2 regions of the Streptomyces avidinii genome follow, and region 2 is predicted to be linked to the other one. Evidence: riboswitches for the same ligand, from Rfam matches in the RefSeq annotation. Region 2 holds a riboswitch; the other holds the start of a gene.
The links. Region 2 has a riboswitch for S-adenosylmethionine ahead of OG373_RS27845 (aminotransferase class V-fold PLP-dependent enzyme). Riboswitches for the same ligand answer to the same signal wherever they lie in the genome.
Positions count from the first base shown of each region.

Region 1: it holds a riboswitch for S-adenosylmethionine, as region 2 does, so the genes downstream of both, thrC (threonine synthase) here and OG373_RS27845 (aminotransferase class V-fold PLP-dependent enzyme) in region 2, are expected to answer to the same signal.

Region 1 covers NZ_CP108863.1:4,913,863-4,917,267, reverse strand. The annotation lists gene OG373_RS22065 (MoaD/ThiS family protein) at 172-450, opposite strand; gene thrC (threonine synthase) at 487-1,761, opposite strand; SAM riboswitch class I at 1,779-1,937, opposite strand; gene OG373_RS22055 (glucosyl-3-phosphoglycerate synthase) at 2,122-3,072, shown strand; gene OG373_RS22050 (trehalose-6-phosphate synthase) at 3,119-3,405, shown strand, end outside.
Region 2 covers NZ_CP108863.1:6,188,769-6,192,173, reverse strand. The annotation lists gene OG373_RS27845 (aminotransferase class V-fold PLP-dependent enzyme) at 159-1,544, opposite strand; SAM riboswitch class IV at 1,762-1,878, opposite strand; gene trpD (anthranilate phosphoribosyltransferase) at 1,971-3,035, opposite strand; gene OG373_RS27835 (cytochrome bc complex cytochrome b subunit) at 3,223-3,405, opposite strand, start outside.

The DNA.
Region 1 (3,405 bases), 1.3 Mb from region 2:
CGATGTCGACCCTCGCGCGGCCCGTTCATATGCAGGGGGCAAGAACAGCGGAGGGGACTTCCCCAACCCTACCGTGCCCAATCAAGCAGAATTGCCCCCTCCGCTTTTAGCGGAGGGGGCAATTTCGGTTTGCGCGTGTCACCTGTCGGGTGATCCCGGGGATCCGGGTATTCAGCAACCGCCTGCCACGGCCGGGATGATCGAGACGCCTGCGCCGTCCGGCGTCGCCGCCTGCAGCCCGCCCTCGAAGCGCACGTCGTCGTCGTTCACGTAGACGTTCACGAAACGGCGCAGCTTGCCCTGGTCGTCCAGGACGCGCGCGGCGATGCCCGGGTGGCTCTTCTCCAGGGACTCGATGACCTCGGCGAGGGTCGCGCCCTCGGCCGGGACCTCGGCGGCGCCGCCGGTGTAGGTGCGCAGGATGGTGGGGATGCGGACGTTGACGCTCATGGCGCTACTGCCTTTCCGGGTGCAGAGGGAGAAGGATCAGACCAGGCCGGCGGCGCGGAACGCGTCCAGGCTCGGGCGGATGGTGGCGGTCTGCCCGCTGTCCGCGGCCACCGCCTCCAGGGTCTTGAGGCCGTCACCGGTGTTGAGGACGACCGTGGTCAGCGTCGGGTCGAGCTGCCCGTTGTCGATGAGCTTCTTCGTCACGCCGACGGTCACACCGCCCGCGGTCTCGGCGAAGATGCCCTCGGTCTGCGCGAGGATCTTGATGGCCTCGACGACCTGCTCGTCGGTCACGTCCTCGACGAAACCGCCGGTGCGGCGCGCGATGTCCAGGACGTACGGGCCGTCCGCCGGGTTGCCGATCGCGAGCGACTTGGCGATGGTGTTCGGCTTCTGCGGGCGGACCACGTCGTGACCGGCCTTGAAGGCGGTCGACACCGGGGAGCAGCCCTCGGCCTGCGCACCGAAGATCTTGTACGGCTTGTCCTCGACGAGGCCGAGCTTGATGAGCTCCTGCAGACCCTTGTCGATCTTCGTCAGCTGCGAGCCGGAAGCGATCGGGATGACGATCTGGTCGGGCAGCTGCCAGCCGAGCTGCTCGCAGATCTCGTACGCCAGGGTCTTGGAGCCCTCGCCGTAGTACGGGCGGAGGTTGACGTTGACGAAGCCCCAGCCCTCGCCCAGCGGGTCGCCGATGAGCTCGGAGCAGAAACGGTTCACATCGTCGTAGTTGCCCTCGATGCCGACCAGGTCGCCGCCGTACACACCGGCCATGACGACCTTGCCCTGCTCCAGGTCGTGCGGGATGAACACGCAGGAGCGGAAGCCGGCCCGGGCGGCCGCGGCGCCGACGGCGCCGGCCAGGTTGCCGGTGGAGGAGCAGGACAGCGTGGTGAAGCCGAAGGCGCGGGCGGCCTCGACGGCGATGGCCACGACGCGGTCCTTGAAGGAGTGCGTCGGGTTGCCGGAGTCGTCCTTGACGTAGAGCTTGCCGGTGACGCCCAGCTCCTTGGCCAGGTTGGCCGCGTCCACGAGCTTGGTGAAGCCGGGGTTCAGGCTGGGCTTGGCGGCCACGTCGGCGGGGACGGGCAGCAGCGGCGCGTAGCGCCAGATGTTGTTGGGGCCGGCCTCGATCGCGGCGCGCAGGGCCTCGGGGTCACCGGTCGGGAGGTCGTAGGCGACTTCCAGCGGTCCGAAGCACTCGGCGCACGCGAAGATGGGGCCGAGCTCGAAACGGGTACCGCACTCGCGACAGGAAAGGCCGGTGGCAGGTCCGAGATCAACAGAGGTGGCGACAGTCTGTGCAGCCATGATGGCGAGGCCCTTTCTCCTCATCTTCCCCATGGCGCACTTCGCCATGAGACGGAATTGGCACCTTCCCTAGCCGGGGACCTCGCTGACGTCGCTGATGTGCGCGATCGCGAGAACCGACTGGAGGGTTGCCGGGGCTTCAACGGGCCGTGTCCCTCTGCCCCTCTGGATGAGCGGTATGGCACCGGGCGACGCGCTCTTCGGCGCGCCCGGGCATTTGTCACGAGGACCCCCGGCATGCGGTGGTCCTTCGCGTTGTTCAAGACTGTAACCGAAGGGCCGGGCGGTTGAGACAGGCGTCCGAACCGCGAGATGGATCACATACCGGCGGATTTCGCCGACACGCAGGGAGTGCTGAAGGTGCTGGAAGAGGTGGAGCGATGGCTGGCCGACCGCTCCTGGTCCGCCGCCGACCGACCGCTCGACCAGCTGCTCGACCGGAAACGGGCGGCCGGGACCACGGTCAGCGTGGTGCTGCCCGCGCTGGACGAGGAGGCGACGGTCGGCGCGATCGTCGAGGTGATCCGGCGTGAGCTGATCGAGGGACTGCCCGTCCCCCTGGTCGACGAACTGGTCGTTGTCGACTCGGGCTCCAGCGACCGCACAGCGGAGGTCGCGGCGAAGGCCGGGGCCCGGGTGGTGCACCGCGACGACGTGCTGCCCCGCATCCCGGCGCTGCCCGGCAAGGGCGAGGTGCTGTGGCGCTCGCTGCTGGCCACCGACGGGGACATCGTCTGCTTCGTCGACGCCGACCTGCGGGACTTCTCCGCCGCCTTCGTCTCCGGGATCGTGGGCCCGCTGCTGACCGACCCGGACGTGCAGTTCGTCAAGGCGATGTACGACCGGCCGCTGGGGGACACCCCCGGCCAGGGCGGCCGGGTCACCGAACTCGTCGCCCGCCCCCTCCTCAACCTGCACTGGCCGCAGCTGGCCGGCTTCGTCCAGCCCCTGGGCGGCGAGTACGCCGTACGCCGATGCCTGCTGGAACGGCTGCCGTTCCCCGTCGGGTACGGCGTCGAGCTGGGCCTGCTGGTCGACGCCCTGCACACGGTCGGGCTGGACGCGCTGGCCCAGGTGGACGTGGGCGTACGCGTCCACCGCCATCAGGACGGGCAGGCGCTGGGCCGGATGGCCGCGGCGATCTACCGCACCGCCCAGGTACGGCTCTCGCGCGGGCACCTCGTACGGCCGGAGCTGACACAGTTCGAGCGCGGGCCGGAGGGCTTCGTGCCGCGGACGTACCCGGTGGACACCGAGGAGCGGCCCCCGATGGCGGGCATCAAGGAGTACGCCCTGCGTCGCGTGGCGTGAGCGAACGTACGGTTTGAGCGGGCGCGGGCCGGGCTAGGTTGGCCGCATGGCTTCCCAGGTACTCGTTGCAGCGAACCGCGGCCCCCTCTCCTACGCCCTCGCCGACGACGGGACGCTCAGCGCCCGGCGCGGCGGGGGCGGTCTCGTCTCCGGACTCTCCACGGCCCTCGCGGAGCAACCGGATGCACTGTGGATCTGCGCGGCACTGTCGGACGCGGACCGGGAGGCGGTCCGCCGGGGCGTGGCCGAACCGGGCGTCCGGATGCTGGACATCGATCCCACCATGTACGACGACGCCTACAACGGCATCGCCAACTCTGTGCTGTGGTTCAC
Region 2 (3,405 bases):
CCGGCGATTGAGGCGCCCGCCCCGGGCAGGGACAGCCGCACCGCCGGGCCGCCCGCAGGGCACCCCGCGCCGGGCACCGACCCCCATTTGAGCCTCGCCGGCGATTGAGGCGCACCCCGAGGGGGGGCACGGCCGTACACCGCAGAGCCGACCGCAGGTCAGACGGCCGGGACGCAGCGGCCTTCCTCCGTGCGGTACTGCCACTTCGCACCGTCCGCGACGAGTTCCTTCACCGCGCGGACGAACCGCTCCACGTGCTCGTCGGGGGTGCCGGCGCCGAAGCTGACGCGGATGGCGTTGAGGGAGCGCTCACCCGGGGCCGCCTCCGGGGCACCGCACTCGCCCTGCGCCTGCGGCTCGCTGCCCAGCAGGGTGCGGACCAGCGGGTGGGCGCAGAACAGGCCGTCGCGCACGCCGATCCCGTACTCCGCGGACAGGGCCGCCGCGAAGTGCGAGCTGTTCCAGCCGTCCACCACGAAGGAGATGACGCCGACCCGCGGGGCGTCGTCACCGAAGAGGGAGAGGATCCGGACCGCCGGGACCTCCGCCAGGCCTTCGCGGACCTTCGCGATGAGGTGGCGTTCGCGGGCGACGAGGTTCTCGAAGCCGGCCTCGGTCAGGGCCTTGCAGGCCGAGGCGATGGAGTAGACGCCGATGACGTTCGGGGAGCCGGCCTCGTGGCGGGCGGCGGTGGTGTGCCACTCGACGTCCACGCCGCCGTCCTCGCGCCGGGCCACCTTGCGGGAGGCCCCGCCGCCGGCCAGGTACGGCTGCGCCTCCTGCAGCCAGTCCGCGCGGCCGGCGAGTACGCCCGAGCCGAAGGGTGCGTAGAGCTTGTGCCCGGAGAAGGCGACCCAGTCGACGTCCAGTTCCTGTACCGAGACGGGGTGGTGCGGGGCCAGTTGGGCGGCGTCCAGCACGATGCGCGCGCCGTGGGCGTGCGCGGCGGCGGCGAGTTCCTTCACCGGCCACAGCTCACCGGTGACGTTGGAGGCGCCGGTGACGCAGACCAGGGCCGGGCCGTAGGGGTCGCGGTCGGCGAGCGCGCGCTCCAGGGTGGCGACGGCCTCGGCGGGGGTGCGCGGCGCGTTGAGGTAGGTGACCTGCGCGTCCACCCACGGCAGCAGCGAGGCGTGGTGCTCGGTCTCGAAGACGAACACCTGGCAGTCGGCGGGGAGTACGGCGGCCAGCAGGTTCAGCGAGTCGGTGGTGGACCGGGTGAAGACCACCTGGTCGGCGGGGCGGCAGTCGAGGAACTCGGCCACCGTGACCCGGCTCTGCTCGAAGAGGTCGGTGGAGAGCTGCGAGAGGTACCCGGCGCCGCGGTGCACGCTGCCGTAGTAGGGGGCGTACGCGGCCACGTCGTCCCAGACGCGCTGCAGGGCGGGGGCGCTGGCCGCGTAGTCGAGGGCCGCGTAGGTGACCTCGCCGCCGGTGACGAGGGGGACGGTGACGTCCCGGCCGAGGACGGCGAGCGGCTCGGCACAGGCGGGGTCCACGGCGGTGGCGGTGGTGGCGACGGCGGCGTTCAGGGATGCGGACATGGCGATATCTCCCGGCAGGCAGGGCTGAATGGCTTCGGTGTGCCCGTACGCGGGTACGGCGCTGCGGCCGTCGGGGGTACGGGAAAGTCCTCGGAGCGACGCGGGGATGCACGGAAGTGACCCTGGTCCGAGGGTGAAGTGGGGGCGGAGTCGCCCTATCGCATTCGCTTGCTCACGGAAAACGCTCCTCGAGAGACCAGGACCCCTGGTGTCGAGGGATCCGCGCTTGCCGTAGGCCTTGCTGCCTACGACCTGGTCATCACCCGGGGCACCCCGCCACGGAAGGAGGGTTGCCGGACAGCAAGCCGGGGCCTAAACGCTGTCACTCGTGACCTGGTCAGCATCCTGCCACAAGATCACGCGAACGCAAGACCCCGGTCCGTATGGTGGACCGGGGTCAGCGTTTTCGCGCCGTTCCCGCGCGGCCTAGGCGTTGCTGGCCGCCACCCAGCGCTCCAGGACGTCCCGGGCGGCACCCGAGTCGATCGACTCCGCCGCGCGGGTCATGCCCGCCGCGATCTGCTCCTCCAGGGTGCCCGCGGCGGGGTCCAGGGCCACCAGGGCCGCCGCCGAGTTCAGGAGTACGGCGTCGCGGACCGGGCCGGTCTCGCCGGCCAGCAGTCGGCGGGCCACATCCGCGTTGTAGGAGGGGTCCCCGCCGGCCAGGGCGGAGACGTCGACCAGGGAGATGCCCACGTCGCGCGGGTCGAAGGTCTGCTCGGTGACCTTGCCGTCCCGGACCCACCAGATCCGCGAGGTCGAGGCCGTGGTCAGTTCGTCCAGGCCGTCGTCGCCGCGGAAGACCAGCGCGGAGGAGCCCCGCTCGGCGAGGACGCCCGCGACGATCGGGGCCATCCGGGGGTCGGCCACGCCCGAGGCCTGGGCCCGTACCCGGGCCGGGTTGGTCAGCGGGCCGAGGATGTTGAAGGTGGTGCGGATGCCGAGCTCCTTGCGGGCGGCCGCCACGTGGCGCAGTGCCGGGTGGAACTTCACCGCGAAGCAGAAGGTGATGCCGGCCTCCTCGGCGACCTCGACGACCCGCGCCGTGCTGAGGTCGAGGTTGACGCCGAGCTTCTCCAGGACGTCCGAGGAGCCGCTCGCGGAGGACGCGGCCCGGTTTCCGTGCTTGACGACCTTGGCTCCGGTGCCGGCCACCACGATGGCGGACATCGTGGAGATGTTCACCGTTTTGGCCCCGTCGCCGCCGGTACCGACGATGTCCACCGTGCGGCCCGGCACCTCGATCAGGTTGGCGTGCGCGTACATCGCCCGTACGAGGCCGTTGATCTCCTCGACGGTCTCCCCCTTGGCCCGCAGCGCGACGGTGAAGCCGGCGATCTGGGCGTCGGTGGCCTCCCCGCGCATGATCCGGTCCATCGCCCAGGCGGTGTCCTCGGCGCGCAGGTCCCGGCCGGTCAGCAGAGCGTCGAGAACGCCCGGCCAGCCACGGGCCGCCACGCTGTCGCCGCCTGCCGGGGTCGCAACGTTCATGGTCCGCTCCTGCTGTTGGTGGGCCGTGCCCATCTCTGCCGCCCACGTCGAATGGGTCCGGGTTCAGCCTATCCAGCCCCGGTTACGGCAAAGAGCCCCGTCCGGAGTCCGGACGGGGCTCTTGCCGTGGCGACACCAGGACTGACCGAAATCAGTCCCTCATGCGGTCATGCGTGGCGCGCGGGGATCAGTGGTGGCCGTGGCCGGACTGGATCTCCTTGTATTCCTCCACCGTGGGCTTCGGAATCTGGTTGTTCTCGCCGTAGAAGCCCTTGCTGAGCTTCGCGCGGAGCTTCTCGGTGGCCTTCACCTTGCGCTCGACACCGTTCTCGTCGACCGTCGGGCCGATCTCGATCGGCTTGTACTGCTC